4 regions of the Bacillus hominis genome follow, and region 2 is predicted to be linked to each of the others. Evidence: riboswitches for the same ligand, from Rfam matches in the RefSeq annotation. Region 2 holds a riboswitch; each other region holds the start of a gene.
What was found. A riboswitch is a leader RNA that binds a small molecule or an ion and turns the genes downstream of it on or off. The one in region 2 is predicted to bind S-adenosylmethionine.
Positions count from the first base shown of each region.

Region 1: linked by a shared signal. The riboswitch ahead of QUF93_RS28370 (bifunctional O-acetylhomoserine aminocarboxypropyltransferase/cysteine synthase) and the one ahead of QUF93_RS09395 (Na+/H+ antiporter NhaC family protein) in region 2 are both predicted to bind S-adenosylmethionine.
Region 3: linked by a shared signal. The riboswitch ahead of mtnK (S-methyl-5-thioribose kinase) and the one ahead of QUF93_RS09395 (Na+/H+ antiporter NhaC family protein) in region 2 are both predicted to bind S-adenosylmethionine.
Region 4: linked by a shared signal. The riboswitch ahead of QUF93_RS03445 (ABC transporter permease) and the one ahead of QUF93_RS09395 (Na+/H+ antiporter NhaC family protein) in region 2 are both predicted to bind S-adenosylmethionine.

Region 1 is NZ_JAUCFS010000005.1:4,959,130-4,967,353, reverse strand. It holds partial or broken gene QUF93_RS28380 (YjjG family noncanonical pyrimidine nucleotidase) at 73-767, shown strand; gene QUF93_RS28375 (chloride channel protein) at 808-2,040, opposite strand; SAM riboswitch class I at 2,363-2,467, shown strand; gene QUF93_RS28370 (bifunctional O-acetylhomoserine aminocarboxypropyltransferase/cysteine synthase) at 2,703-4,001, shown strand; gene metA (homoserine O-acetyltransferase MetA) at 3,985-4,890, shown strand; gene QUF93_RS28360 (homoserine dehydrogenase) at 5,028-6,323, shown strand; gene QUF93_RS28355 (YczE/YyaS/YitT family protein) at 6,506-7,132, opposite strand; gene QUF93_RS28350 (LacI family DNA-binding transcriptional regulator) at 7,230-8,207, shown strand.
Region 2 is NZ_JAUCFS010000005.1:1,369,735-1,377,958, forward strand. It holds gene QUF93_RS09380 (murein hydrolase activator EnvC family protein) at 1-1,097, opposite strand, end outside; gene gltP (glutamate/aspartate:proton symporter GltP) at 1,599-2,873, shown strand; gene QUF93_RS09390 (ribonuclease FAU-1 family protein) at 2,942-3,460, shown strand; SAM riboswitch class I at 3,581-3,687, shown strand; gene QUF93_RS09395 (Na+/H+ antiporter NhaC family protein) at 3,782-5,098, shown strand; gene QUF93_RS09400 (lmo0954 family membrane protein) at 5,328-5,684, shown strand; gene QUF93_RS09405 (PspA/IM30 family protein) at 5,734-6,396, shown strand; gene liaF (cell wall-active antibiotics response protein LiaF) at 6,505-7,245, shown strand; gene QUF93_RS09415 (sensor histidine kinase) at 7,245-8,224, shown strand, end outside.
Region 3 is NZ_JAUCFS010000005.1:3,645,419-3,652,711, reverse strand. It holds gene QUF93_RS21365 (pyridoxal phosphate-dependent aminotransferase) at 1-853, opposite strand, end outside; gene QUF93_RS21360 (carbon-nitrogen family hydrolase) at 868-1,731, shown strand; SAM riboswitch class I at 1,803-1,944, shown strand; gene mtnK (S-methyl-5-thioribose kinase) at 2,036-3,217, shown strand; gene mtnA (S-methyl-5-thioribose-1-phosphate isomerase) at 3,214-4,269, shown strand; gene QUF93_RS21345 (YvrJ family protein) at 4,344-4,481, shown strand; gene QUF93_RS21340 (3-hydroxybutyrate dehydrogenase) at 4,633-5,409, opposite strand; gene QUF93_RS21335 (PadR family transcriptional regulator) at 5,522-5,854, shown strand; gene QUF93_RS21330 (DUF1129 domain-containing protein) at 5,854-6,621, shown strand; gene QUF93_RS21325 (DUF1129 domain-containing protein) at 6,635-7,293, shown strand, end outside.
Region 4 is NZ_JAUCFS010000005.1:178,724-186,947, reverse strand. It holds gene QUF93_RS03465 (peptide ABC transporter substrate-binding protein) at 1-941, opposite strand, end outside; gene QUF93_RS03460 (ABC transporter ATP-binding protein) at 955-1,728, opposite strand; gene QUF93_RS03455 (ABC transporter ATP-binding protein) at 1,725-2,735, opposite strand; gene QUF93_RS03450 (ABC transporter permease) at 2,692-3,696, opposite strand; gene QUF93_RS03445 (ABC transporter permease) at 3,713-4,630, opposite strand; SAM riboswitch class I at 4,768-4,873, opposite strand; gene QUF93_RS03440 (DUF3951 domain-containing protein) at 5,048-5,263, shown strand; gene QUF93_RS03435 (hypothetical protein) at 5,280-5,783, opposite strand; gene QUF93_RS03430 (multidrug effflux MFS transporter) at 6,014-7,273, opposite strand; gene QUF93_RS03425 (DUF3981 domain-containing protein) at 7,393-8,224, opposite strand, start outside.

The sequences.
Region 1 (8,224 bases), 3.6 Mb from region 2:
ATTATTTTTACAAGAAAGAATGATACGATTTATGTAAATTTGTTTTTGTAGAAAAGAGAGTGTGAGGGGCCTATGAAAAAATATAAAACACTATTATTTGATGTAGATGATACATTGTTAGATTTTCAGAAGGCTGAGAGGATAGCGTTACGTATGCTTTTTGAGGAGAAAGGAATTCCTCTAACTAGCGAGGTTGAAGCACATTATAAAAAGTTAATAAAAGTCTTTGGGATGCTTTTGAAGAAGGTAAAATAAATCGTGATGAAGTAGTAAATACAAGATTTTCGGTTTTATTTAAAGAATATGGACAAGAAGTGGATGGGATATTATTCGAAAATAATTATCGCAGTTACTTAGAAGAAGGGAATCAACTCATACAAGGCGCGTTTGAATTTATAAATCAAATTCAAGGGGAGTATGATTTATATATAGTGACAAACGGTGTTTCTAAGACGCAGGATAAACGTTTGCGTAATGCAGGATTACATCCGCTATTTAAAGATATTTTTGTTTCTGAAGATACGGGTTATCAAAAGCCAATGAAAGAGTATTTTGATTATGTTTTTGAACGAATTCCTAATTTTGATCCTGAAGAAGGGCTCATTATTGGGGATTCGTTAAGCGCTGATATTAAAGGTGGATATGTAGCGGGAATTGATACTTGTTGGTTTAATCCAGAAAAGAAATCAAATAATAGCGAGATTGTGCCAACATATGAAGTACAAAATTTTGAAGAGTTATACGCGCTATTGAAGCAACATGTGTAATAAAAATAGGCAGTGGAACTTTTGTCCCTACTGCCTATTTTTATTCGTTTGTAGCTTCGTTGTTTTTAGGAAGTGGAAATGCATTACCGATAGCCGCCGCCCCGAGCATCGGTAATAATAAATTGAGCGGGAAAAACATGAGTAATAGTAATGTTATAGCTATTGGTTTTCTTAATGCATAGCTCGAAATCGCTGTCGTGACGATGGCTACAGAAGCTATTGGATCTATAGGGATAATAGAAGCTATAGCATATCCGATACTTGATCCAGCAAATATAATTGGGAAAATATGTCCACCGCGCCAACCTGTATTTAAACAAACGGCAGTAATGCATAGTTTTAAAACTCCTGAAAGAAGTAATACCCAAAAAGATAAATGGCTCCATTCAACAACTAAATCTTTTAATTGATGTTCCCCTGAAAATAATGTGTATGGGAGAAAAGTCCCCGCAATTCCTAATAAAATACCACCTATAATTCCAAGTGTTATTTTGTATTCGCGGAAAGGATGGATGATTTTCTCTAATGTAAATTCTACTTTGAAATAAAAGAAACCAACGATAGCACCGATGCAAGTAAGAGGGAGAAAGGCGATCCATTCATTGATTGAAAGAGATCCTTCCCCAAAATCAACAATAAAGGATCCGCGATTATCGAATTTGCTAAGCAATAAATAAACGGAAAAACCAGCAAAAGTAGTAGTTAAATATACAATTGCTTTTTTTCCTTTAGAAAACTCGGAAATTTGTTCACCTTCATTTTCACTCGGAGCTAAATAACCGAATAATGGAGCGTTAAAAATGACACTTAAAGTAGCACCAATTCCAACTTCTGTTAGTTCGTTCATTCCCTTTAAAGCGAAGTTAAAGCGATCCCCTACCCATGTACAAAGTCCACCGATAATTCCAACAAGTGCGGCCTCTGGGCCTAGACTAGCTCCAAATATTAAAACAATAAGCGCAGTTAAAGTAGCTTTATGTACAAAATGGTATTCAATTCTACCTGTTTTTTTATATTCAGCCATCACTTCCGGCATAAGCCGTGGATATGTACCGAAGTATTTTTGTGTTAAACCAACGAGGAAACCACCGATGACTGTTACACAAATGGTGTAATAAGGGGGAGAAGAGAAAATAGTAGGTAAGTATCCCCAAATAAAGTGGATTCCGATATTTAACGTAACTAAAAATAACCAAACTGTAGCTCCTACTATAGAGCCTAAAAGAATGCCATATAGGGCAAGTATATAGTGCATGTCCTTTTTATCTGTCATGTTATACCTCCGTTATGTAAGTTTTAATGTAGAAAGGATTATATATGCTAGTGTGAAATGAATGGAATATATATAGTATCTTTGTGAGAGGTTGGCTTATTCAACATATATATTGGGATTTCATTAGAGCTTGGGTCCTATAAGTTAAACCACTTATTTAATTCTATATATTGATCGGAGTTTTTAAAAGGTCTTTTTCAAATGAATATGGAATATATTTCTTTTGTTGTTTCTATTAAATTTTTTACATTTAATTTAGAACATTCAGAAAAACTGTTTGACATCAGGAAATTATTGCTATAAAATCAACGGTAATTGCATAGTCTTATCAAGAAAAGGTGGAGGGACAGGCCCGATGAAACCTTGGCAACAGCCGTATAACGGAATTGTGCCAAATCCTGCAGGTAATAATCCTGAGAGATAAGAAAGAGCCCTTAGAGCGTGTTTTCAAACTGCTCCTTTCTTGTTTTCAGGAAAGGGGCAGTTTTTTATTTTGCATAAATTGAAACTTTAATCAGTGGGGGTTTTGTCCCTCTCCCACTGATTATTAGCCTTCACCAAACGGGCAGTTATCTCCCACCTAACTTCCTCGCATTCTTTGAATTTTGAGGTGGGAGTCTTACTGTCCGCAAGTAGCGGGATAAAAGAAAGGAGAATGAGAGATGGGAGAATCATGGGGAAAAGGAACGATTTGTGTGCAAGGTGGCTATACGCCAAAAAATGGTGAGCCGCGTGTTTTGCCACTTTATCAAAGTACAACGTATAAATACGATACGTCAGATGATTTAGCAGCACTATTTAATTTAGAGGCAGAAGGATATATATATACGCGTATTGGAAATCCTACTCTAGCTGCATTTGAACAAAAGTTATCAGATTTAGAAGGCGGTGTAGGGGCTGTTGCAACAGCTTCTGGGCAGGCAGCTATTATGCTTGCGGTTTTAAATATTTGCAGTAGTGGAGACCATTTACTTTGTTCTTCAACTGTTTACGGAGGAACGTTTAATTTATTTGGAGTGAGTTTGCGTAAGCTTGGCATCGATGTTACGTTCTTTAATCCTAATTTAACGTCAGATGAAATTGCGGCACTTGCTAATGATAAGACAAAGCTCGTTTATGCAGAATCGTTAGGAAATCCAGCAATGAACGTTTTGAATTTCAAAGAACTTTCAGCGGCAGCAAAAGAATTAGAAGTACCTTTTATCGTTGATAATACATTAGCGACACCTTATTTATGCCAGGCGTTTGAACATGGGGCCAATATCATTGTCCATTCTACAACGAAATATATTGATGGCCATGCAAGTTCTCTAGGTGGCATTGTAATAGACGGAGGGAACTTCGATTGGACAAATGGAAAATACCCTGAGCTTGTCGAACCTGATCCGAGTTATCACGGTGTAAGCTATGTTCAAAATTTTGGAGCAGCCGCGTATATTCTGAAAGCACGCGTTCAGTTATTAAGAGACTACGGAAACTGTATGAGCCCATTCAATGCGTATATTAGCAATATTGGCCTGGAAACATTGCATTTACGAATGGAGCGTCATAGTGAAAATGCTCTCGAAGTTGCTAAGTGGCTTGCTAATCATGATCGCATTGAATGGGTGAATTATCCAGGGTTAGATAGTAATGAAAATTACTCGTTAGCACAAAAGTATTTGAAAAAAGGTGCTAGTGGAGTTTTAACATTTGGTATTAAGGGCGGATTAGAAGCAGCAAAAGAATTCATCGCAAATGTAAAACTCGCAACTCTTGTAACGCATGTAGCTGATGCAAGAACTTGTGTAATACATCCAGCTAGTACGACGCATAGACAATTAAGTGCAGAAGATCAGCGGTTAGCTGGTGTTACATCTGATTTAATCCGTTTATCGGTCGGTATAGAAGATGTTTCTGATATTATTGCAGATTTAGAAGCAGCGCTAGTCGGAGGCAAACAACATGCCGATCATAATTGATAAAGATTTACCAGCTCGCAAAGTATTGCAGAAGGAAAATATTTTTGTAATGACGAAGGAGCGAGCAGCAACACAAGATATACGTGCTTTGAAAATTGCTATATTAAATTTAATGCCTACAAAACAAGAAACAGAGGCGCAATTACTTCGTTTAATTGGAAATACACCGTTGCAATTAGATGTTCATTTACTTCATATGGAATCGCATCTGTCTCGCAATGTAGCGCAGGACCATTTAACGAGCTTCTATAAAACATTCCGTGATATTGAGAATGAAAAATTTGATGGACTCATTATTACAGGAGCACCAGTTGAAACTCTTTCTTTTGAAGAAGTTGATTATTGGGAAGAGCTTGGACGTATTATGGAGTATTCAAAAACGAATGTAGCATCTACGCTTCATATTTGCTGGGGGGCACAAGCGGGTTTGTATTATCACTATGGTGTGCCGAAGTATCCTCTTGCGGAAAAAATGTTTGGTGTATTTGAACATGAGGTTTGCGAGCAACATGTGAAATTGTTACAAGGGTTTGATGAAGTGTTTTTTGCCCCGCATTCTCGTCATACAGAAGTACGAGAGAGTGATATTGAAAAGGTGAAAGAATTAACGTTATTAGCCAATTCTGAAGAAGCAGGTGTTCATCTTGTTATTGGGCAAGAGGGAAGGCAAGTTTTCGCACTCGGACATAGTGAATACAGTTGTGATACGTTAAAGCAAGAATACGAACGGGACTGCCAAAAAGGGTTAAAAATTGATGTGCCAAAAAATTATTTTAAACATAATAATCCGAATGAGAAGCCACTTGTTAGGTGGAGGAGTCATGGGAATTTATTATTCTCTAATTGGCTGAATTATTACGTGTATCAAGAAACCCCTTATATATTGTAAATGATTGTATAACACGTGGTAGCGTTTTATTTGTAAAGATTAACCTTTATTTTTCCGAATGTTCTAAATTAATTGTTTTTCTGATTTTTCGTCTATATAATTCATCTAAACACAATTTTTGAGGGGTGGACAGTATTATGAAAGAAATTCAAGTGGGGTTATTAGGTCTTGGGACAGTTGGCAGTGGTGTAGTTCGTATTATTACAGATCATCAAGAACGACTTATACACCAAGTAGGTTGTCCAGTGAAAGTAGCGAGAGTGTTGGTGCAAAATATTGAGAAGGAGAGGGAGGTCGAGGTACCTTCTACTCTATTAACACAAGATGTGAATGAAATTTTAGATAATCCTAATATTGATGTTGTCATCGAAGTAATGGGCGGCATTGATGAAGCAAAAGCATATATTTTACAAGCTTTAAAAGGCGGGAAGCACGTTGTGACTGCAAATAAAGATTTAATGGCGTTACATGGAGCGGAACTCTTAGCAGTAGCAAAAGATAACAAGGCTGATTTATTTTATGAAGCAAGTGTAGCTGGAGGGATTCCAATTTTACGAAGCATCGTAGAAGGACTTTCTTCAGACCTTATTACGAAAGTAATGGGAATCGTAAATGGAACGACAAATTTTATTTTGACGAAAATGTCAGACGAAGGGAGAGCATATAACGACGTGTTAAAAGAAGCTCAGCAGCTTGGATTTGCAGAAGCAGATCCAACATCAGACGTGGAAGGTTTAGATGCAGCAAGAAAAATGACGATTTTGGCTACTCTCGGTTTCTCTACAAATGTAGAGCTTGGAGATGTGAAGGTAAAAGGAATTACTTCTATTACAGCAGAAGATATTGAATATAGTAAGAGCTTAGGCTACACAATTAAATTAATTGGTCTTGCAAAGCGAGATGGTGAGAAATTAGAGGTTACGGTTGAGCCAACTTTACTTCCAAATACACACCCTCTTGCAGCAGTGCAAAATGAATATAATGCTGTCTATGTGTATGGTGAAGCAGTAGGAGAAACGATGTTTTATGGACCGGGAGCAGGAAGCTTACCGACAGCGACAGCTGTTGTTTCTGACCTAGTTGCTGTAATGCAAAATATTAGGTTAGGTGTAAACGGAAATAGTGCGGTATCTCCTCAGTATAAGAAAGTATTAAAAGAGCCAGATGAAATTGTTGTGAAAAAGTTTTTAAGACTGCATGTGAAAGATGAAATTGGTGTATTTGCAAAAATTACATCATTGTTCTCTGAGCGCGGTGTTAGTTTTGAAAAGATTATTCAAATGCCACTTGAAGAGAAAGGGAAAGCAGAAATCGTAATTGTAACGCATCGTGCTTCTCTTGCGGATTACGAGTACATTCTACATACATTGCAATCGTATGAAGAAATAGATTGTTTGAAAGCAAACTATCGAATTGAAGGAGATGCTAAGTAAGGTCTCTTATCATAAAGTGAAACTTTAATCAGTGGGGGTTTTGTCCATCCCCCACTGATTATTAGTCTTCACCAATCGGGCATTTAGGGGCAGTTATCTCCCGCCTAACTTCTTTGCATTCGCTGGATTTTGAGGTGGGAGTTTTACTGCCCACAAATAGCGGGATAAAACGAAAAAACCTATTAAGCGGCTTGCTTAATAGGTTTTTTTCGTTTTAAAATCTGCGTACCAACTTGAATAAATGCTTGAATAATCCAACCTGTTGTAAAGGATAAGATAATTGTTCCAAAATAGATTGGCCCATCTAATAAGAAGCTTAATGTTAAAAATAAAAAAGCTAATGAAATTTCTGTTCTTCTAAATGTCCATTTCTTTTTCTCAGCAACAGTTAAAACGAAAGCCTCTTGAGGCGCCGCGCAAAGGTTTGTAGAGACATAAAGACCGATGCCAGCTCCGACGAATAGATTTCCGCAAATAAGTGTTATATATTTTGGAAGAGAGCGGATAGCGTCCATAATAGTTGTAATGGAACCAACCCAATCAACAAAAAGAGAAATAAGAATCATCGTTACAATTGTGCCGATTGTAATTTGTTTTTTGTCCCAAAAGAGTACGATAAGGGTAAAAACAAAGTTAATCATAAAAATCCAAAAACCAATACTTATCCCGAAATTTTGATATAGTGCAATAAAGAAGGAATCATAAGGGCTAAGTCCAAAGGAAGTAATTGTCGTCATCATGTTAATACCGATGGAGAGAATGAGTAAACCACCAATGAAAAATATATATTCTAATTTGAATCGAAGCATAGTTGTATATCCTTTCAAAATGTATTTGCTAGGAAAGGATATATTGTGGAAAGCTTACCAGGTCAAGGGATAATTTTTGCGAGAAGGGGAGAATGGGATGACGAATATAAGAAAGATTGCTGAACTTGCTGGGGTATCTGTTTCAACTGTTTCACGTGTACTCAATAATCATCCGTACGTGAATGAACAGAAACGAAAAGAAATTTTAGCGATTATAGAAGAATTGAATTATACGCAAAATGTGAATGCGATTCATTTAGTGAAAGGAAAAACGAATGTAATTGGCGTATTATTGCCGCACGTAAATGATCAATATTACAGTGCCATTATTGGGGGGATATCAAAGGAAACCGCAAAGAACAATTATAATATGATGCTTTGCCAGACAAATTATAGCGAAGAAAAAGAGCTTGAAATTTTACATATGTTAAAAATGAAAAAGCTGGATGGAGTAATTATATGTTCACGGACAAATAGTAAGGAAAAACTTGAAGAGTATACGAAGTTTGGTCCAATTGTGATGTGTGAAGAAATAGATTCGAATTTCATTTCGAGTGTACATATTGATTACTATAAAGTATTTTTGCGCGGGATGAAAAGCTTAATAGATGCTGGTCATACACGTATCGGATATTGCATTGGAAGAAGTAATAGCATTAATAGCCAAAGGCGAAAAAAGGCATATGAAGATTCACTTCAACAGATTGCTGTAACACGGTTAGATGCCTGGAAGTTTAAAGGATGTTTTACGGTGGAAGATGGGCGCAATGTAGTCAGGGAATGGGCCCGTATGTCTGTAAAACCGACGGCGTTTCTTGTATCTTGCAATCATATCGCTGCAGGAATGGTAACGGAGGCGAAAAAACAAGGAATTCGTATCCCAGAGGATATTACGATTATCGGATGTGATGATCAAGAGGTGGCAGATATATTAGGTATTACGACGATTTCGCATTCTAGTAAAAATGTTGGCGTAAAGGCATTTGAATTATTATATGAAAAGATTAATGATGAGGAAATAGATGTGAAACATGTAGAGTTATTACCAAATTTGGTAGATAGGGAAACGACATAATAGAGAAGGTGCGAGAA
Region 2 (8,224 bases):
CTACTCATATGAGCATATACTGTCGTATATGTTTTTCCATTTATACGGTGTGATAAATATACAACGTTTCCGTAACTTGATGATAATTCTGAGCGAATAACAACACCATCTGCAGCGGCGATAATTGGAACCGTTCCCGACGCGGCAATATCGATTCCTTTATGGTTATCTAAAGAACGTGTACCAAATCCTGAAGTTTTCGATCCGGCTGCTGGTTTAATAAAGCCACCTATATTGGTATCGTGTGGTGTTGGAGCAGCTTGAGCAGATGTAGCAGCTTGTTTGCGTGCTTCTTCTGCCTTACGTGCCTCTTCAGCTTTACGTGCTTCCTCCGCACGTTTTTCTTCTTCAATTGCTTTTTGAACAGCTTGACGCTGATTTTCTAAAATACCTTTTGACTCTTCTAATCCTTCAATCTCTGAATCTACTTTTGCTACTTTCGTATGTAGATCGTTAATGAAAGTTTGTTGCTGCTGCTGGTTATTTTGTAATTCTTGCTGTTTTTGTACTAATTTTTGCTCAGATTCTTTCAGTTGTTGCTCTTTTTTCTCAACAGCTTCTTTTTCTGTCGTTATAGCATTTTGATCAGTTGTTTGTTTTTTCACAATATCTGTATCGTTGTTTATTATTAAACTTACGGAGTACATATTATCAACAAGGTCAGCAATGTTTGTAGAAGTTGTTAATACCTCTGTGATAATATTTGTACGAGGTTTTTCTTGCATAGATTGTAATCGTTGTTTAATAATTTCCTGACGCGTATCTATGTTTGTTTGTAATTGCTCTATATGTTTCTTTTTGTCAGCAATTACTTGTTGTGTTTTGCTAATTTCTTTTTTTGTATCATTTAATTCAGCTTCGTTTTTATTAATAGAAGTAGTTAATTCATCGATTTTCTTTTGTAATTCTTGAATTTCTTTTTCTATTTGTTCTTTCTCAGCTGATTTATTTTGTAAGTCATTTTGTTTGCCATCTAATTCTGATTGTATATTAGATAATTTATCTTGATTTGTTTCAGCGTATACAGGTGAAAGTAATGGAGAAACAAAAATCGTTCCTGCTGCTAAAACGCTAAACGCTGCAAATTTCTTTTTCATGGTTGTCTGGCTCCTTTCCCTATGAATGTTATATATCATAAGAAGAAGGGTGTCTATCATTGTAATCATAATGTAAAGAAAATTTTATGAAATTGCTAAGTTTTGTCGGAATTTAGTGTTTTTTCGTATTGTTCGTCATAAAGTTAAAATTCTTGAATGTATAAAAAGGTGTGGATTTCTATTTTGTTTTTTAAGAAAAATATGGAAAGTGATGGAGTTTTTTGGGGGTGAAACATCACTTTAAAAACCTATAAATCACTAGTGAGGAATCGATCTCATGTGAGGTTTTCTGACATGGGGTTTGTTTTTGTCAAGAAAATTATTTGCGTTCGGGCAAACTTATTTTGTTGTCAGATTTTAATTTTTGATTTATGATTTTTAACAGGGACAAAATGTAGTGAATTGTCGAATAATATGTAATACTCTTAATTTCTTAGTTTTATAGAGATAGATAGAATGAGAGATAGATAGAGTGACACATCGAAGGGGGTTACAACAAGTATGAAAAGAATAGGACTTGCATGGCAAATATTAATTGGTCTTGCACTAGGTATTGCAGTTGGTGCGATTTTCTTTGATAATCCAGCAGTTGCGAAGTACTTACAACCAATTGGCGATATTTTCATCCGATTAATTAAAATGATCGTTGTGCCGATTGTTGTAGCAAGTATTGTTGTTGGTGTTGCTGGTGTTGGCGATGTTAAAAAACTAGGCCGACTAGGCGGAAAGACAATTCTTTACTTTGAAATTATTACAACAATTGCAATTGTTGTTGGTCTATTAATAGCGAACATTTTCCAACCTGGAAAAGGCGTTGATATGGAAAAATTAACAAAAACGGATATTTCTAAATATGCAGAAACAACAGAGCAAGTACAAAGTCATTCGTTTGCGGATACATTTGTAAATATTGTTCCGACGAACATTATGAAATCATTAGCTGAAGGTGATATGCTTGCTATTATCTTCTTCTCTGTACTATTTGGTTTAGGTGTAGCAGCAATTGGTGAGCGTGGTAAACCAGTCCTACAATTTTTCCAAGGTGTAGCAGACGCCATGTTTTACGTTACGAACCAAGTTATGAAATTTGCACCATTTGGTGTATTCGCATTAATTGGTGTTACAGTTTCTACATTTGGTCTTTCTTCACTAATTCCATTAGGAAAATTACTCATTGTAGTATACGGAGCAATGATCTTCTTCGTTGTAGTTGTACTAGGAATTACAGCGAAAATATTCGGAGTTAACATTTTCCAATTCTTTAAGATTTTAAAAGACGAGCTGATCTTAGCGTACTCTACAGCAAGTTCAGAAACAGTTTTACCAAAAATTATGGAGAAAATGGAGAAATTCGGTTGCCCGAAAGCAATTACATCTTTCGTTATTCCGACAGGTTATTCATTTAACTTAGATGGATCAACTTTATATCAAGCAATTGCAGCAATTTTCTTAGCGCAAATGTACGGTATTGATTTATCCCTTACGGAACAAATTACATTATTACTTGTATTAATGGTTACATCAAAAGGTATCGCGGGTGTACCGGGCGTATCATTCGTTGTATTATTAGCGACACTTGGTACAGTAGGTATTCCAGCTGAAGGTTTAGCATTCATTGCTGGTATTGACCGTATTCTAGATATGGCTCGTACAGCAGTTAACGTTGTAGGTAACTCTTTAGCAGCTGTAGTTATGTCTAAGTGGGAAGGTCAATATGACGCTGAAAAAGGACAAGCTTATTTAAAAGAGATATCTGAAAAAGGTCAAGCAGCTTAATTATAATATGAACAAGCTCTCACATAATATGTGGGGGCTTTTCTATATATAGAAGAGGAGCGGGCGAAATGAAACGTAAATATGGTGACGGTTCTTCGTGGAAGAGACTAATAGAGAAGAATTATATAGTCAAGCAAGTTGAAGCAGGTATGTTAGGGGTATTGGATATAAAAAAAGTGAGAGAGCCTAGTTATAAAGAATACAATGGTAAAGAGCTTTGTATTGCAGATGATGGGTATACATGGATGCAATATTTTATAACCAGGAAGAACTTTGCGATAACAGCTATGCTAGATGATAGAAAAAAATTAGTGCAATATTATATTGACGTAACGAAAAAATATGAAATAGACGAACGAGGTTTACCTTATTTTGATGATTTATATTTAGATGTAGTATTGTTACCAAACGGTGAAATATATGTATTGGATGAAGATGAGTTAGAGGATGCATATAAAATGGGGGATGTTACAAAGGAAGAATATGAGTTAGCTTGGCATACAACAAAATGGATAATAGCGGCAATAAAAAAGAGAGAATTTTATTGGATTTCAATTTTAGAGAAAGAAATTGAAAAGTTGAAATGATTGCTGTATTCGTGTTTTTGTATAATTACCAAAAAAATCTATACAAAAAATAATTGACTTTTTTTTTGTAAGCAAGTAAAGTTAGAGAAGAAATTATTATTAAAAAATAAATACGAAACCTTCTTATAAAGAGAGGCGGAGGGACTGGCCCTACGATGCCTCGGCAGCGGACTCGATTTCAGAGTGCTGTGCCAAATCCAGCAAGCATGTTGCTTGAAAGATGAGAAGAGTGTTTCTTATAGATGTATAAGACCTCTTCTCGTTGGAAGAGGTCTTTTGTTATTCATTAGAAAAAGGTTGAAACTAGGGAGAGATGGTACTTTGAAAGAAACGAGAGGAAATGGTTTAGCTTTATTACCGCTTGGGATATTTTTGGCACTATTTATTGGTTCTGGAATTATTACAGGTGATTTCTATAAATTGCCGATACTTGTAGCGATTTCAATTGCTGTAGGAATCGCTTTAGCGATGAATCGTAAAGAAAGCTTTAATGTAAAAGTAGAACGATTTGCAAAAGGTGCAGGAAATCCAGATATTATGATTATGGTATTAATTTTTGTGCTTGCAGGTGCATTTTCTGAAACAGCAAAAGGGATGGGCGGAGTCGATTCTACAGTCAACTTAGCGCTATCTATTTTACCGCAAGGATTTATCGTTGCTGGAATTTTTATTATCGGGGCATTTATTTCATTAGCGATGGGAACTTCAATGGGAACAATAGCGGCATTAGCGCCGATTGCTGTAGGTATTAGTGGGCAAACTGATATCTCGATTGCATTAACAATGGCGACGGTTGTCGGCGGAGCGATGTTTGGTGATAATTTATCATTTATTTCTGACACAACAATTGCAGCAGTTCGTTCACAAGGAACAGAAATGAAAGATAAGTTTAAAACGAACTTTTTAATTGTATTGCCAGCTGCAATCATTACAATTGTACTATTAGTAATGATTACTTTAGGAAGTGATACAGAAATTAAAGCTCAAACATTTGATTGGGTGAAGATATTACCATATGCAGGTGTACTTGTTACAGCATTACTTGGTTGGAATGTACTTATCGTATTGACAGGTGGAACTGTACTATCTGGTGTTATCGGTCTTATAGATGGAAGTTATACGTTAGAGAGTTTCTTTAAAAGTGTAACGACTGGAATGGGCAGTATGATGGAATTAGTATTACTTGCAATTTTAATAGGTGGTATGGTTGAGCTTATTCAGTATAATGGTGGTATTCAATATTTAATGAATCTTTTAACACGTAATATTCGTTCGAAAAAAGGAGCAGAGTTCGGCATTGCTGGTTTAGTGAGTATGACGAATATGTGTACAGCAAATAATACAATCTCTATCATTTTTACAGGTCCGCTTGCGAAAAATATTGCGGATCAGTATGAAATTGATCCCCGTAAATCAGCGAGTGTACTGGATCTTTTCTCTTGCTGTATACAAGGGTTAATCCCATATGGTGCTCAAATGTTAACAGCGGCAGGATTTGCAGCTTTATCTCCGATTGAATTGTTGCCATATGCATTCTATCCAATTTTAGTTGGAGTATGTGGAATCATTTCTATATTAATTGGTTTCCCGAGGTTTTCTAAAGCGGCGGAAAAGAAAGAGTATCATAAAACAGCATAATTAAATATGAATTTTATTAGTAGCAACTGAAGCCGTTCAGAGAATATTCTCTGAACGGCTTTTTATGTGCGATAAAAGAGTGCGTTATCCTATCTTTCCTTATATTTTTACAAAAGGCTGAATGCAACTCGGTCTTAAGTCTGAGTCGAAAACAGTTCTTAAGCTCGTTATGGAAAAATGAAAAAATAGTTAAGATAAGAGTATCAAATCGAAGGGAGGCAAGCACAAGATGAAACAATTTCTAGCGTTTATCGCAGCCGGTATTTTGGCTTTAATTGCTCTTGGTAGTCTTGCTGGTATTGTAGGATTCGCCATTGGAGCAGGAGTTGTGTACTGGAGCTATAAATCATTTGTGCGAGCTAAATCATTCTTTGGAAAGTTAGCTTGGGGTATTGTTGGTTTAATCGGTTTGTCCATTGCACTTTCTCATTCCCCAGCATTAATCGGTATCGCAGCATTAGTAGTTTTATACTACGGATACCGTGAGTGGAAAAAAGAAAAAAATGTAGTTGTTGATTCTGCTCCAGAAAGTTCTAAACCATATAGCAACTTTGAAGATGAGTGGAACAAGTTAATGAAAAACTAATATAAAATAAATCAAATCAAATTATAAAGTAGAAGAGAGGAAGATTATAATGAAACAATCTTTATTCGGACGTGTACGCGATGCAATTTTAGCTGATTTTCATAATGTGTTAGATGAGAAAGAAAGAAAAAATCCAATTGCTATGTTAAACCAATATTTACGTGATAGTGAGCGTGAAATAACAAAAATTGAGAAGTTAATTCAGCGTCATAAAACATTAAAATCTAACTTTGCTCGTGAGCTTGAGCAAGCACGTTATTTCGTTAATAAAAGATCAAAGCAAGCTATCATCGCACAAGAAGCAGGCGAATTACAATTGCATGAACGTGCATTAGAAGAAGTAGCGTATTATGAAGGGCAAGTAACTCGCTTAGAAGAAATGTATGCTGGTGTTGTAGAGCAAATTGATGAGTTAGAGCGTCGTCTTTCAGAAATGAAAAATAAATTAAAAGAAATGAACGCAAAGCGTATGGAATTAATGGCACGTGAAAATATGGCGCATGCAAACCGCCGTATGAATACTGCTATTCATAAAATGGATGAAAATAATCCGTTCTTACGATTCGAAGAAATTGAAGATCACATTCGTGATTTAGAGCTTCGTATAAATGAAGAGCATGAGCGTGATACATTTGATATGAAAATTGCAAAACTAGAGCGTGAAATGAAAGAGAAAAATGAAGTATCGTTAACGAAAGAAGTAACAAAATAATTGTAGTATATAATAAAACAGGCTTATGATATAGTGATAGAAGAAAAGGTGTTGGAAAGCAATGCCTTTTCTTCTATGTATATGTGACAAAGAGGGAGGGGAGCTGAAATGAAGAAGCACTTTTCAAAAACACAATTAATGGGGATGCTCCTCATCATATTTGGATTCGGTCTTTTTCTTGATATGATACTTGGACATTTTGAACCAGGTGGTCTAATATTTGCATTTATTATGATTATGTTTGGAAGACATTATCGAAAGAAGAACCGTTATGTAAGAGGGAATGTATTTTTATTTGTCGGTGGTATTGTATTCTTATTCTTCTTATTTTCATCAGCAGCATTCGTACTTGTTGTGTTTGCTTGTTTAGCTTTAATTGGTTATCAACTTATTCAACAAGGACATCAGCAAAAAGCAATGAAAGTTGAAATTAAAGAAAAGGGATATATAGATGAAGAAAAACAAATATATCGTACAGAACCGTATATAAAAAATATGTTTGTAGGTAATGTACGAATGATGGATCATATTTATGAACTAGAGGATATTAACGTCCAATATGGTGCTTGTGATGTCGAGATTGATTTAACAACTGCTATGATTCCAGAGGGGGAAACGGTTATTGTTATTCGGGGCGTCATTGGTAATATTCGCTTATATGTACCATATGATATTGAATTGTCTTTAAATCATTCTGTTATTGTTGGGCGAGTGCTCCTGCCAGGACACGAAGAAACTGGATTTAACCGTAATGTTACGTTTAGAACAGAACAGTATAAAGAAGCCCCTCGTCGTATTAAAATTATTTCTTCGCTTGTCGTAGGCGATACGGAAGTGAGGAAAGTATAATGAAAAAACAAAGGAATATATCGTGGATGTATATTCGTTATTCTATGTTGTCCTCTATGAGTATCGCACTTATTTGTACAATTGTATATGTATGGAAAAGCGAGCAACAAGTTTATGATTTACTATGGAAAGAATCCATTGCTTCTGTTCCAATTGGCTTGTTTATTATGAGTACGAGTCTTCTTATCGGAGGAATTGTAGGATATGCAATCGGTTATTATATAGAGCAGCGTATACAAGGATTAAATACTTTTCTATTTGAAGTAGAGCGAGGGAATTTTCCGAGTGATGTTTCATTTACTGCAGACGATGAATTTCATGAAGTGGAACGCAAAGTAATTGGTCTTGCTCGCCGCTTAGAGGAGCAAGCTGGGCTATTTCAAAAAGTAACGAATGAACGAGCCCATTGGAATGAAGAGATGAGACAAGAAGCGATTTCTCAAGAAAGGCATCGATTAGCGAGAGAGCTGCATGATTCTGTAAGTCAGCAGCTTTTTGCAATGTCGATGATGATGTCAGCCATTAATGAACAAGTAGCTGAAATTCCAGATACGACGAAAAAACAGTTGCAGCTTGTTGAGAATATGGTTGTAAATGCACAATCAGAAATGAGAGCATTGCTCCTTCATTTACGTCCAGTGCAGTTAGAAGGTAAGAAACTAACAGAGGGTATAGAAGAATTATTAACAGAACTGTCTAGAAAGCAACATATGAAAATTGAATGGTTAATTGAACCGATTCAATTAAAAAAAGGTGTAGAGGATCATTTATTCCGTATTGTACAAGAGGCACTGTCTAATACTTTACGGCATGCGAAGGCAAAGAAAACCGAAGTACGCCTTCGTAAAATTGATCAATATGCGATTTTGAAAATTATTGATGACGGTGTTGGTTTTAAAGTTGGGGTTAATAAGGCTGGTTCATACGGTTTAAGGTCAATGCAAGAGCGAGTTCATGAAATTGGTGGTACATTAAAAGT
Region 3 (7,293 bases), 2.3 Mb from region 2:
CTTCGCGGGCTGCGTCTTGAACTGCACCAAAAATACTAACATACATATGATCTTGCAATAGGTTAATTGTTTCGATGACACTTTCATTCCCGACTGCAAAAGCAATACGCCACCCAGCCATATTGAAAGTTTTTGATAATGTGTAAATTTCAATTCCTGTATCTTTGGCCCCATCTGCTTGCAAGAAACTAACGGGTTTTTGACCATCAAATCCGATAGCACCGTAAGCAAAATCATGAACAACTAATATATTATGTTTATTAGCAAAATGAATGGTTTCATCAAAAAAATCTTTTGATGCAGTAGCGCCAGTAGGATTGTTTGGATAGTTTAAAAACATTAACTTTGCGTGCTCGGCGATAGAGTCATCAATCTTCGTATAATCCGGTAAAAAGTTATTTTCTGCAATAAGCGGCATTGTTTCAAATTTTGCTTTTGCTAAAGCAACCCCGGATAAATAATCTGGATAGCCTGGATCTGGAACGAGAATAGTATCACCAGGGTTTGTAAAACAAATTGGCAATTCTACTAATCCAGCTTTTCCACCAAACAAAATAGCAACTTCAGTTTCGGGATTTACTACTACATCATATTCACGTTGATAGAATGTTGCCACGGCTTCTTTTAAACTTTCATGTCCGCGAAATGGCGGATATTTATGATGAATGGTCTTTTCGGCAGCATCTTGTAAAGCTTTTACGATATGCTGCGGTGTTGGTTGATCTGGATTACCTTGACCTAGATTAATAACATCGTGACCAGCTGCAACGACTTTGTTAACTTTTGCAACAAGTGAAGCAAAAAATTGTGTTGGCAATGATGTTACTATCTCAGAAGGTTGAAATAATTTCATACTTTCCACCTCTTTTGAAAGTTGTTACAATTCTAGTGACAAATGATATAATCTTTCCAGTATTTTGTAAAGAAAAAAATAAGAATGGGGCTGACAAAATGAAAGTCGCATGTATTCAAATGGATATTGTCTTTGGAGATGTAGAAAAAAATATTGAGAACGCTAAAAATAAAATTAGTGAAGCGATGAAGGAAAGACCAGATGTTATCGTCTTACCAGAACTATGGACAACAGGATATGATTTAACGAGACTTTCTGAAATTGCAGATAGGAATGGATTAGAAACGAAAGAAAAGTTGAAAGAATGGTCGAAGCAATATGGTGTACATATTGTTGGTGGTTCCATAGCAAAGCAAACAGAGCAAGGTGTTACCAATACAATGTATGTTGTAAACAAGGAAGGAGAGCTAGTCAATGAATATAGTAAAGTGCATTTATTTCAGCTGATGGATGAACATAAATATTTAGTAGCGGGTAATGAGACAGGTGAATTTAAGCTAGATGATGTAGAGTGTGCTGGCACAATTTGTTATGATATTCGCTTTCCGGAGTGGATGCGTGTTCATACTGCTAAAGGTGCAAAAGTTTTATTTGTTGTAGCAGAATGGCCATTAGTTCGTCTAGCACATTGGCGCTTGCTTCTGCAGGCGAGAGCAGTTGAAAATCAGTGTTATGTTGTTGCCTGTAATAGGGCAGGGAAGGACCCAAATAATGAATTTGCAGGTCATTCTTTAATTGTCGATCCTTGGGGTGAAATGGTGGTAGAGGCAAATGAAGAGGAATCCATTTTGTTTGGCGAACTTAAATTCGAGAAAATTCAAGAGGTTCGTAAAGGGATTCCAGTTTTTGCAGATCGTCGTCCAGAATTATACAAATAAAATATTGACAAGTGATTTTTATTCTTGGTATAGTCTTCAACATAAAGTTAAAAATTCAAAAAATTATACAACTCTTATCAAGAGCAGGTGGAGGGATTTGGCCCGATGAAGCCCAGCAACCGACCGTAATACCATTGTGAAATGGGGCGTGTATTTACGCCAAAAGGCACGGTGCTAATTCCAGCAGAAAGTATACTTTCTGGCAGATAAGAGGGGAGAAGATTAACTTCAAACCTCTTTCTTTGTGGAAAGAGGTTTTTCTGCGTCAGAAAAACCTCTGAATTAAAAAAAGGGGGAGAAGACGATGGGATATTATTCATTAACAGAAGTAACGGCTGTACAATATGCGAAAGAACATGGCTATTTTGAAAAGAAATCAAATGTCATCTGTCATGAAATTGGAGATGGAAACTTAAATTACGTGTTCAAATTAGATGATGGAGAGAAGTCGATTATAATAAAACAAGCACTTCCATATGCGAAAGTAGTTGGTGAGAGCTGGCCGTTGTCTATAAAAAGAGCAACGATTGAAAGTAAGGCATTACAAATTTTTGCGAAGTATGTACCAGAATACGTTCCGGAAGTATACAGTCATGATGAGAAGTTGGCAGTGACGGTAATAGAAGACCTATCAAGACTAACAATTACAAGAAGAGGGTTAATAGACGGAGAGGAGTATCCACTTTTATCTCAGCATATCGGTCGTTTTCTAGCAAATGTTTTATTTTATACTTCAGATTTCGGTCTACAGTCAGAAGAGAAAAGGGTACTAGAGGGTACATTTGTAAATCCAGACCTTTGTAAAATAACAGAAGATTTAGTGTTTACAGATCCGTTTGGGCATTACGATACGAATGATTATGAGCCAGAGTTACAACTAGCGGTTGATGAACTGTGGAGTGACAAAACTTTAAAATTAAAAGTAGCACAGTATAAGTATAAGTTTTTAACGAGAAAAGAAGCGCTCATTCATGGGGATTTACATACTGGTAGTATATTTTCATCGCCTTCTGAAACGAAAGTAATTGATCCAGAATTTGCAACGTACGGTCCATTTGGATTTGATCTTGGTCAATTTATTGCAAATTTATTATTAAATGCATTATCTAGAGAAGAAGAACAGAGAAATGTACTATTTTTCCATATAGAAAAAACATGGAGTCATTTTGTAGAAACTTTTACGAAGTTATGGATTGGAGAAGGTGTAGAAGCATATACGAAAGAAAAACAATGGTTACCAATTATTTTGCAAAATATCTTTACTGATGCTGTCGGATTTGCAGGATGTGAATTAATTCGAAGAACAATTGGTTTAGCTCATGTAGCTGATTTAGATGAAATAGCAAATAAAGAAAAAAGAATTCAAGCTAAGAAACAAGCCCTAAACTTAGGAAAAGAACTAATAAAATATGAATCTAAGAGTGCTGATATTCAACTGTTTCGAACATTATTTCAACAAACAGTTTCGGGGGGCATAAAAGCATGAGCATGATTGTTACTGTGCCGAGATCTGTAAGTTGGAAAGGTGATACAATTGCGGTATTAAATCAAACAAAGTTGCCTCATAGTACAGAATATAAAACGTTGACGACTATTGAAGAGGTATGGAAAAGTATCATAATGTTAGAAGTACGCGGAGCGCCTGCAATTGGAATTGTAGCTGCGTTTGGTTTGGCGCTTGCGGCAAAGAAATATAATACTGTACATATTGAGGAGTTTCAAAAGAAGTTTAATAGAGATTGTAATTATTTAGGGACATCACGTCCGACGGCAGTGAATTTATTTTGGGCAATTGATCGCATGAGAGAATCAATTCGAGAGATTACTACAATAAAAGAAGCGCAAAAAATATTAGAAGAAGAAGCGCTTCGCATTCAGCAGGAAGATGAAGAGGTGTGCCGGAGTATTGGAGAGCATGCGTTAACATGCTTTAAAGACGGTGATAACATTTTAACAATTTGTAACGCTGGGAGTATTGCAACTGCACGATATGGTACTGCATTAGCCCCTTTTTATATCGGAAAAGAGAAAGGTGTGCGTTTACATGCATACGCGTGTGAAACGAGACCGGTTTTACAAGGTGGTCGTTTAACGACATGGGAATTGAAGCAAGCAGACATTGATGTAACGCTTATTACGGATAATACTGCAGCACATGCAATTCGAACGAAAGAAATTAATGCGATTATTGTAGGAGCAGATCGAATCGTTGAAAACGGTGATACTGCTAATAAAATAGGAACATTAAATTTAGCTATATTAGCAAAGTATTTCGGTATCCCATTTTACGTTGCAGCACCTTTATCTACATTTGATACTACGAAACAAACAGGTGCTGAAATTGTCATTGAAGAAAGAGATGAAACAGAAGTTACGAAAATTTTTGGGAAACAAGTGGCGCCACTTGGAACGCCTGTATTTAACCCTGCATTTGACGTAACACCGCATGGATTAATTACAGGAATTATAACTGAGAAAGGTATTTTACGTGGAGATTATAAGCAAAAAATTACGTCATTATTTGAAAAAACAAGCTAATCACAAAGAGCTTGTTTTTTTATGCCTAAGATTCTCTTTTCCTCTTATTTATGTAATGAAGGGAGGAGAGAAAGATGGAAGAGTGGATCGGGATGATAGGTAATGTGGGATTTCCAATTGTTGTAACGTTATATTTACTACATCGCATTGAAAGTAAATTAGACGGAGTGATTGTTGCAATTGAGAAACTCCCTAAACAATTACTAAAGTAGGAAGATCTTCGCGATAGAAAGTAAAATAAGGTTTGCTCTTCGTGAGCAAACTTTATTTTTTATCCCGCATTAACTGCCCGTAAAAGCCCGATTGGTGAAGGCTAATAATCAGTGGGGGATGAACAAAACCTCCACTGATTAAAGTTTCACTTTATTGAGCAGTATATCCACCATCGATAACAACAGCTTGACCAGTTATGCCTTTTGCCTTTTCACTTGCTAAAAACATAGCATAATCTGCAATTTCTTGTACTTGCAACAAGCGCTTCTGCGGTACAAGAGGATAAATAACATCTTCTAAAACATTTTCAAGTGGTACATTTCGTGTAGTTGCTAAATCTTGTAGTTGATTTCGTACAAGGGGAGTATCAACATATCCGGGACAAAGAGCGTTTACAGTAATTCCATGAGTTGCTCCCTCTAAAGCAGCCACTTTTGTTAATCCGATTACGCCATGTTTCGCACTATTATAAGCAGCTTTTCCAGCAAATCCGACAAGGCCGTTAATAGAAGCGATATTAATAATTCGTCCATACTGTTGTTTCTTCATAATAGGAAAGGCAAGCTTGGTTGCAATAAATGGAGCAATTTGCATAATTTTAATAAGAAGTTCGAACTTATCCGTTGGAAAATCTTCAATTGGTGAGACGTGTTGCATGCCTGCGTTGTTAATTAATACGTCTAATGAACCGAAGTGAGTAACTGTTTGAGAAATTGCTGCTGCAATTTCTTCTTCAGCTGTAACGTCACATTTTAAACCGATAGCTTGATAGCCTTCTTTTTGCAATTGTTCAGCAGCTTCTTTTGCACGATCTTCAAGACGATCACTAATGATAACTTTAGCACCTTCTTTTGCGAAAGCACTTCCCATTTCATAACCAATACCGCTCGCAGCACCTGTTAAAAAGACAACTCGATTTGTAACCATGATGAAAAACACTCCTTCATAATAAAAGTTCTCTTATTGCTCTATTTAGAGAGGAGATAATGAAATTCCTGCAAACATTTGGAAAAAAATCTTTAGCAGGAGGATTTGAAATATGTCGACAAGTCAAATGCTAAAAGGAATTTTAGAAGGATGCTTACTTGCTATTATTTCTGAAGGTGAAATATACGGTTATGAAATGAGCGAAAAACTAGGGAAGTATGGTTTTACAATGGCAAGTGAGGGAAGTATTTATCCGTTATTAATACGAATGCAAAAAGAAGAGCTAATAACAAGTGTAATGAAGGAATCTCCATCTGGTCCAAAACGGAAGTATTATACGTTAACAGGTAAGGGAAAAGATGCACTAGACGAATTTATGGATCGTTGGGAAGCGATGCAAAGTAGTGTAGAACGTCTGCTTGAAGGAAAGGGGAGGAAAAAATAATGCTATCTAATGAAGCAAGACAGTTCTTATTAGATATGAGATTGTTTTTGACAGCAAAGGGTATGAAAGAAAGCGACATTGAAAGCTTTATAGAAGATGCAGAGTTGCATTTAATAGAAGGTGAGAGTGATGGGAAAAGTGTAGAAGAAATTTTCGGAAGCTCACCGAAAGAATATGCCAATGAACTTGTAAAAGTGATGGAAAGAGATAGGCAGGAAACGTGGAAGCAAATCGGTTTTACAGTAATGAATATCGTTTCGTTTTGGATTATTGCTTCTATTTTAATAGTGAATAATGGGATGTTACAAATTTCACTTATTCAGTGTATTGGTTATAGTTTTACATTGGTTTTATCTGTTATGAGTCCTAATTTTCTACTTCGTAAAATGACCTTTGTCACGAGCTTTACAAAAACGTGGTTTTCTATGTGGTCTTTAGTCATGATAGCGCCAATGTTTTTATTAGGAGCTGTTACGATATTAGATGTAGTATATCCTACAAAGATGTTTACATTGACTCTAGTCCAAAGTTATATATTAGCTGGTGAGGTTTTTATTATCACAGTAGCTATAAATATGTATTTTGAAGGATGGTTTAAAAATTTATATTTAATCATTCCGCTTTCTATTATGTTAGTGTTTAAAACATTTACATCGGAAGATATCGTCCCAATGTTATTTCAAGTTATATGTTTATACGGAATTTTATTTATTTTAATCTTCCTTGAAATTATGATGAAGACGAATAGAAGAGAAACGGTTAAATAAGGGAGGGGTTATAATGAAGGTTTCTAAAGAAGGCGAAAAGTTTTTAATAGATACGAAAGTATATTTAATAACAAAAGGGATTAAAGAAGAAGATGTGGACGCTTTTCTAGAAGATGCAGAGCTGCATTTAATAGAAGGTGAGAAAAAAGGAAAGACGGTAAGTGATATATTTGGTGATTCGCCAAAAGCATATGCTGAAGAATTGGCGAAGGAGATGGAGAAGGATAAAAGTGGGAGTATAAAAAGTATTTTAGGAATGATTATTGGTATTGGTGGATATTGGTTACTTACAAATATTTTATTTGAAAGTCCCGATCATGAATTTATATTAACGAATGTGCAGTTGATTGGATATCCGATTGTATTAATGATTACTGTTGCAGGAACAATTTTTGCGTTTAAAATGTCATCATTTAAAAGTAAACTAAAAGAATTTAGTATTCTTTACTTAGCTTCGATGATACCAATTTTATTACTAGTATTATTAATGTTTATGAATAAATGGTATGGGACACCTATGTTGCACCTTTCTACTATGCAAAGTTATATATTAGCTGGAATTATCTTAATTGTACTGTTAGTTGCTGAAGCATATATACTTGGATGGATTGGAATTTTAGTTGTTATCATACCGCTATTAATTATGTTTGTATTTAAAGAATTAGGAAAGCA
Region 4 (8,224 bases), 1.2 Mb from region 2:
GCTAGTGAAAATGCTTTACGTACTTTCGCATTTGTAAATGGCTCTTTTTCTACGTTAAAGGAATAAATATACGATGAGAATCCTGCAACACGTTTATATTCTTTATTTCCTTTTTCTTTCTCAATCATTTCTTGTGGTAAACCACTTAATAAATCTAATTCTTTTGATTTAAACAATTGATAAGCTGTTTTAGAGTCTGGAATAATACGAAACTCAATTTCTTTTAATGTTACCTTTTTATCATAGTATTCTTTATTTTTTTGCACTGTAATTGCTTGGTTATGTTTCCATTCTTTCAACGTGAATGGCCCGTTCGTAATTAACTCTTTTGGATCTGTTTTTAATTTATTATTATCATCAATCGACTTTTTAGATAATGGAATAAATAATGAACTTGCTAGTTTTTGTTTGAAAGAGGCAACTGGATATTCAAGTGTCACTTTTAACGTTTGAGGATCAACGACTTGAATACCAACTTGTCCTTCTTCACCTTTTCCAGTATTATATGCCTCTGCACCTTTAATAAAATACATTTCTGTCGCATTCATAGAACCCGTTTGAGGATTTAATAATCGCTTCCATGCAAACTCAAAATCATTTGCTGTAATAGGAGAACCATCTGACCATTTAATATCTTTCTTTAAATGAATTGTATACTCAGTTCCATCAGCATTTACTTCTTCTTTTTCCGCTAACTCATTATGAATTTTTCCATCATTGTCCTCCGTATATAAACTTGAGAATAAATTCCCAATTACATATCTTGAAGTAGTATCTGTCGCAATGGCAGAATCAAGCGTATATGGATCACTACTAATATTCGTTACTAATCGATCTCCTTCACCCTTACCAGCACTCGCTTTTTGCGTCTCTTTCTTACCGCAAGCAACAGAAGTAATCGCTAAAACAGTCATAATGACAAACAGTAAAAACTTCTTCATCCTACATTCTCCTTTAACCTGAAATTTTTGGTGTTGATGCTAATAATGTTTTTGTATAAGAATGTTGTGGATTACGGAAAATTTTTTCCGTATTTCCAAATTCAACAAGTTCCCCTTTGTATAAGACAGCCACCTTTTCACATAAATAGTGAACCATCGGTAAATCATGCGCGATAAATAAATATGTATAGCCTTGTTCCTTTTGAATCTTTTGCAGCAGATGTACAATTTGGATTTGCAGTGAAACATCTAATGCTGAAATTGGTTCATCAAGGATTAAAACTTCTGGCTCACATAATAACGCTCTTGCAATAGCGATACGTTGACGTTGTCCCCCGCTAAATTCATGTGGATATCGATCAATATATCGTCTATCTAATCCAACACGCTCTAGTGCATCACCTGCGACTTTATCTTTCAATCCTTTATCGCCTAAACCGAATGAAATATAGCCTTCTGTTACAATATCGCGTACTTTCCAGCGCGGATTTAATGCAGCTGTGGAATCTTGAAAAATGAACTGTACTTTCTGCAAGAAATCCCGCTTATAAGCTGACTTCAGCTTGTGAACAACTTGACCGTTATAATCAATTTCACCAGACGTTGGACGCTCGATCCCAGCTATGAGCTTACCAAGTGTTGTCTTTCCAGAACCACTTTCTCCAATAATGCCAAGCGTTGTTCCTTTGGGGATAGAAAGTGATATACCTTTTAACGCTGCGATTTCTTTATTTTTACTTCCATACGTTTTCGTTACTTGCTTTACAGTAATTAAATCTGTCGTCATGAGGCATTCACCTTCTCTTTTGATTTCGCTTTATTATGCTCCAGAATGTGCTGCCAACAATGTGAACTATGCTCCTCAGAATATGTTGTTCTCTCTGGGAATCGATGAATACATTCTTTTATCGCCACTGGACAACGATTTACAAACGGACAACCAAAGCTATTTAATGTTTCAATAGAAGGTGTCGTTCCTTCTATTGCACGTAATACTTTTTCAGAATCATCCATATTCGGAATTGCTTGTAATAAGCTTTTCGTATATGGATGTTTAGGAGAACCTATTACCTCTTCTATCGTTCCTTTCTCGACAACACGTCCCCCATACATAACAACTACTCGATCCGCTACTTCACGCACAAGCGCCAAATCATGAGTAATTAATAAAATACTCGTATTTTGTTTTTCTTTCCGCTCTTTTAATAGCCCCATAATTTGTTTCTGAATCGTTACATCTAACGCTGTTGTCGGCTCATCTGCAATAACAAGCTTTGGATGACAAGCAAATGCAATTGCTAAACAAATACGCTGCCTCATCCCCCCGCTTAATTGATGTGGATATTGTTCAAAGCGTTTCTCTGCTTCATGTATCCCTAAATCATTTAGTAAATTAATCGCAATTTTTTTTGCTTCTTTTTTCGATTTCTTTTCATGCTGCAAAATCACTTCTGTAATTTGTCTACCTACCTTCATCGTTGGATTTAAAGATGAAAGCGGATCTTGAAAGATAAAGGAAATATCTTTCCCGCGAGCTTGATTCCACTCGGATTCTTGTAAATTAGTTAACTCCTTCGATTCGAAAGATACATTTCCAGCATCGATATGAATTGATTCTTGGTTTAAGCCGATAATAGATTGCGCTGTAACACTTTTTCCCGAACCACTTTCTCCTACAAGTGCAACTATTTCACCTTCGTTAATAGAAAAGGAAACATGCTTCACAATTGCTTGCTTACTATTCTCTTTTTCAACGGCTAACGTTACGTTTTCTAAAGATAAGAGCTGTCCCATGTTTTTTCTCCTTTCGATTTCGTTTTACAATCTTCGGATCAATTGCATCTTGCAAACCATCACCAATTGCATTAAATGCGAACATAATGAGTGCAATCATGATTGCTGGGAAGAATAGTTGCCACCACTCTCCGCTCAATAATGTTCCTAGTGCATCGTTCGTCATCGTCCCCCAACTCGCTGCTGGTGATTGTACCCCAAGTCCGATAAAGCTTAAAAATGATTCCGAGAAAATAGCTGCTGGAATTGTAAATGATAAATTTACGATAATAATACCTGTTAAGTTCGGAATGATATGTCCATATATAATCTTCATATGCGATGTACCTAACCGTTCTGCTGCGATAACAAATTCTCTTTGTTTCAAAGATAAGACTTGTGCTCTAATGAGACGCGCCATGCCAATCCATCCCGTTAATGCAAGGGCGATTATAATTGTAAAAAGTCCTGGTTTCATAACGATTAATAGTAAAATAACAATTAACAAATATGGGATACCGTATAGTACTTCAATCCCTCTTATAATCCACTCGTCAATTAACGTTCCAAGGCCATTACGTCCTCTCACATATCCACTAAAGCCACCGATTAGTACACCTAATCCTATATCAAGGGCAGCCGCTACTAATCCAACTGTTAGTGATATTTTCCCTCCAGCCCAAGTACGCGCCCATATGTCTCTCCCTAAATCATCTGTTCCGAACCAATGCTCACTACTAGGTGGGAAGTTTGTTGCTTCTTTTACTTGTTCACTCGCAGTGAATGGCGTTAAACTTTCACCGATAAGAGAGAAAATAATAATTAGTAATAACGTTACTGTCCCTAAAACTGCGATTGGATTTGATACAAATTTACGAAATACTTCTTTCTTTCGGCTAATCGTTTGCTGATCTTTATTTATCGTTAATTCTTTCTTCTCTTCATTCGTTAATAACTCGTCATTAATTTCATAAGCCCCCATTTAAACATCCCCCTCCTTACGTAATAGAACGAATGCGCGGATCAACAATACGATGAATAATATCTGTAATAAAAATACATACAATTAATAGCGCACTATAGAAAATGGTCGTTCCCATAATCACCGGATAATCTCGATTAAAAATACTATCTACAAAATATTTTCCTAGACCAGGAATTGAAAAGATTTTTTCAATAACGAAAGTCCCTGTTAAAAGTCCAGCCATTAATGGGCCAACAAATGTAAGTACCGGAACAATCGCATTTCGAAGAGCATGTCTTATAATGATTTTCTTAATTGGTATACCTTTTGCTCTCGCTAGCTTAATATAATCACTCTGCAACACTTCAATCATATTAGAGCGAACAAATCTTGTAATAACCGCGATTGGCCCTAACGCTAATGCGAAGGAAGGTAATACAGTATGATCAAATGTTCCCCAAGACGCCACTGGTAGTAATTCAAATTTGATGGCGAATACTTGTATAAATAGTGGCGCTAAAATAAAACTAGGAATAGAAATACCAAGAATCGCAAGCAAGCTCACACTATAATCAATCAATTTCCCATGATATAGCGCCGCAAATGTACCTGCTACAATTCCGACTAACAACGAAATAACAAGTGCTTGTAGACCAATAATTGCCGATGGACCAAAGCCAGTTGTTATAATTTCTGATACACCTTGTCCGGTTGATTGAACAGATTCACCAAAATCAAAATGCACTACGCCATCTAAATAAGCAACATATTGATTCCATAACGGTTCATCAAGGTGATACTTCGCTCTCATGTTTTGGATCACTTCTTCAGGAAAGATTTTCGCATCTGATGAAAATGGATCTCCCGGAATAATATGCATAATTAGAAATGTCACTGTCGTAATAACCCATAGTGTGAACACCATAACCGATAATTTTTTAATTACATACACTTCAATAACCCCCTAAACACATGAATTTACTTTGTTTTATGAACGTACTTTTTTCCATTACTCCCTTTTCTCTTTTTAGAATACAAAAAGCCTTGATCTTAAAAAATAAGATCAAGGCTTAATAAACAAAGGCCCATCACTTATCTTTCAAGACTTGCTTGCTGGAATTAGCACGGTGTTCATCTTGCAGAACCCGCTGCTGAGGTGTCATAGGGCCAGTCCCTCTACCTCTCTGGATAAGTAAATTGCTATATTATTATTTGGTTCAAATTGTATATTTCGAATTATAATTCTGAAAAAATGAAAAGTCAATCAAATTGGATATATTTAGAAAAATCAGTTTTTAATAAGGGCGTTTATCTACATCGCAGTTTTTCGCTTATAATTAAAAAGAAATCATATTAAAGGAGTTATACGATGGATCCCTTACTTCTAGCGACTATAGGATTACCATTAACAATCGTCATACTCGTTATCATTGGTTTTTATAAACTCTTCATTAAAAAGAAAAGCATCACCTCTTTTTACACCCCCTTCGATAATATTACCGGACAAACTATTTCCGAATTTCACGAAGAGCAAAAAGTATTAGTATGCGAGGATGAAGATGGCGATGGTAAGAAGAAAAAATAACCTTGCATGCGCAAGGTTATTTTTTCGTTTCTTCCTGAAAACGTTTATAGTATGTCGATGCTGTTGAAAAATTAATTTCTATATCACGAATCAACGATGAATCTTCTTCTTTAGCTAACTTCTGTAATTTTTTCATCGCTTGTTCCGATTCATTTAAGAAACCAACATACATTTCATGTTCTTGTTCTTTCGACTTCGGTACATGAATTTCTTTACGCATATGATCTATATCTTCTAACATACCCGTTGTTACATTTTGCACGTCTTCCTTATATTTAGCATTAGTTATTTCCTTACCGCCCTTTTCTTTTGCCACTTCAAATAACTGTAACGCCTTATTAATTTCTTTATTTATTTTCGTATCATATTTTTCATGTACTGCGCTGTATTCTTTCATTTCTTCTGTTTGCTCAGTGGATTGCTCTACCTTTTCTTTCGGTTCTTTCGTATCTTTATTTCCATTACATCCTGCTAGAAGGATCATACTTCCCATTACAGCAATACCCAAAACCTTCTTCATCTCGAATTCTCCTTTTATCTACAGCTACTACTAATTATAGTTTCTTTTATCTCCACTTGTTATTATACCGAGAACACCCTACTTTTTACACTTAAGACGATATCTTAATATACATATCAACATTTTTGTCACAGTATCGTCACTTTATGCAAATAACTTTTGCATGAGTTATTTCAAAGAAATGAAAAAAAGAGCTGATTCAAAGAAATGTTTGAATCAGCTCTTTTTTATCAAGCTTCTAAATTCTGGTTTTGTTGCAGTTCAAACTGCTTTTCACTTCTTTTTGCCATAAATAAATAACATAACACAGCACCAATTTCACAAAGAGCTATAACACCCCCCATTGGTAATGCTGTATTACTTCCACCAATACCTACTAATGGTGCTACAAGTGCTCCTGAAATAAACTGTAATAAACCGAGTAAAGCTGATGCTGTTCCTGCTGCTTGTTTTTGATTTCTCATCGCTAACGAGAAGCCAGTTGTTGATACAACCCCAACACTTGATACAACAAGGAATAACGAGCATAAAACACCAATTAAGCCTATTCCTAATAAGATTGTAAGCAGTAACGATAAACCACCAACAGCAGCAATAATAATGCCAGAAACGAATAATGTTTTCTCATTCACTTTTCCTGCTAAACGGCCAGTAATTTGACTAGCAATAATAATACCGATACCGTTAATCGCAAAGAACAAACTAAACTGCTGTGGTGATGCCCCGTATATGTTTTGCAACACAAATGGTGAACCCGATATATAAGCAAACATTGCCGCTGTTACTAATCCTTGTGACAACGCATATCCCATAAACAAACGATCTTTCAGAAGTTTTCCGTACGTCGCCAACGTTCCTGATAAACCACCTGTTTCTCTTTCTTCCGGAGGCAATGTTTCCCGTAATACGAACGTAGCTGATATTAACATGAATACACTAATCGCCCCGAGAACGATGAAAACACCGCGCCATGTTGTAAACTGTAACAATTGTCCTCCAATAATCGGTGCCAAAATAGGTGCTGCTCCGTTTACTAACATGAGCAGCGAGAAAAACTTCGTCATTTCAGAACCTGAGTACATATCTCTTACCATTGCACGTGATATAACGATACCAGCAGACCCTGAAGCACCTTGTAAGAAACGTAAAAGTACTAAACTCCAAATAGATGGCGCAAAAGCACAAAGTAAGGAAGAAGCTACATAAATAATAAGAGCAATAATAAGAGGTTTGCGCCTTCCGTAAATATCACTAATTGAACCGACAAATAATTGTCCTACTGAAAGCCCAAGCAAACAAGCTGTAAGCGTAAGCTGGGCAAGAGATGCACCTGTTTGTAGATCATCCGTTAATTTCGGTAACGAAGGCAAATACATATCAATAGATAATGGCCCAATCGCCGTAAGTGTCCCTAATACAAGAATCATCCATAACCTGTTCATCTTTACAGGTTTATATATTTCGTGATTAACTTCATTCACTTTTTCCATTCACCCTTTCCTATATATGCCGAATCGTAACAATTATAGTTACAACATAAACATACGTCAAGTATAGTGCATTTTCCTGTTTTATACTGTAAAAAAAAAGCGATAGAAATTCTATCGCTTTACTTTTTCAAATTGCTATTTGTAAATTTAGATACGGAAGACATCGCCTCTCCTGTATCTAAATATGTGATTTGAATTGGATCTCCCACCTCTGTAAACATAGCATATGGGAATTTTTTTGCAGGTATCATAAATACTTTTTGTTCATTCTCTAACAGTACGTATACAATTGTATTTTCGCCTGATTTTTCTTTGTATACACGTTGTACAATACCTTCTTTTTGCGCTTCTTTTCCATTTGAAGTCGGTCTAAATGAATCTCCACTTCCGCTCAGCGCATTTTTATAATTCTCAAGTGCTTCTTTTTGCGTCGAGCCTGTTGCAAATATTTTTGCATTAGAAGCAGATATAACAGTATGAGCACGTACTAATCCCCCGTCATCGATAACCGGTACAATCCAAGAAGGTTTACCGTATACGTTATAAATAACCGGCATCGTCCCATGCCATTTCTCTCTCTTAAAGGAATTATCCACTACTTCTGTAGCAGCCGAACCATCCATAATGCCCTTTACTTCTTTTCCGTTATAGTAATACAACTTTCCTGTACGTGCGTCGACTAATGAATAACCGAGGGCAGAATCTACTCCTTCTTTCGGAGAGGTAAAGTCTGTAAAGTAATACAGTCTACCATCTTTTCCGAAGATTGGCGTAACGCCTTCCTTCGTCCCCCACTCAGTCGGAATCTTCATATCAGTTTGTGAGAATTTCGTATTCCAAAATCCGTGAATATATTTCCCAAAGTACGTATTTAACGTAGATGCTGTTTCATGATTTAATACACCATCAACGAATTTAGGCGCATTCCCTTTACCATATCGTTTCACATCA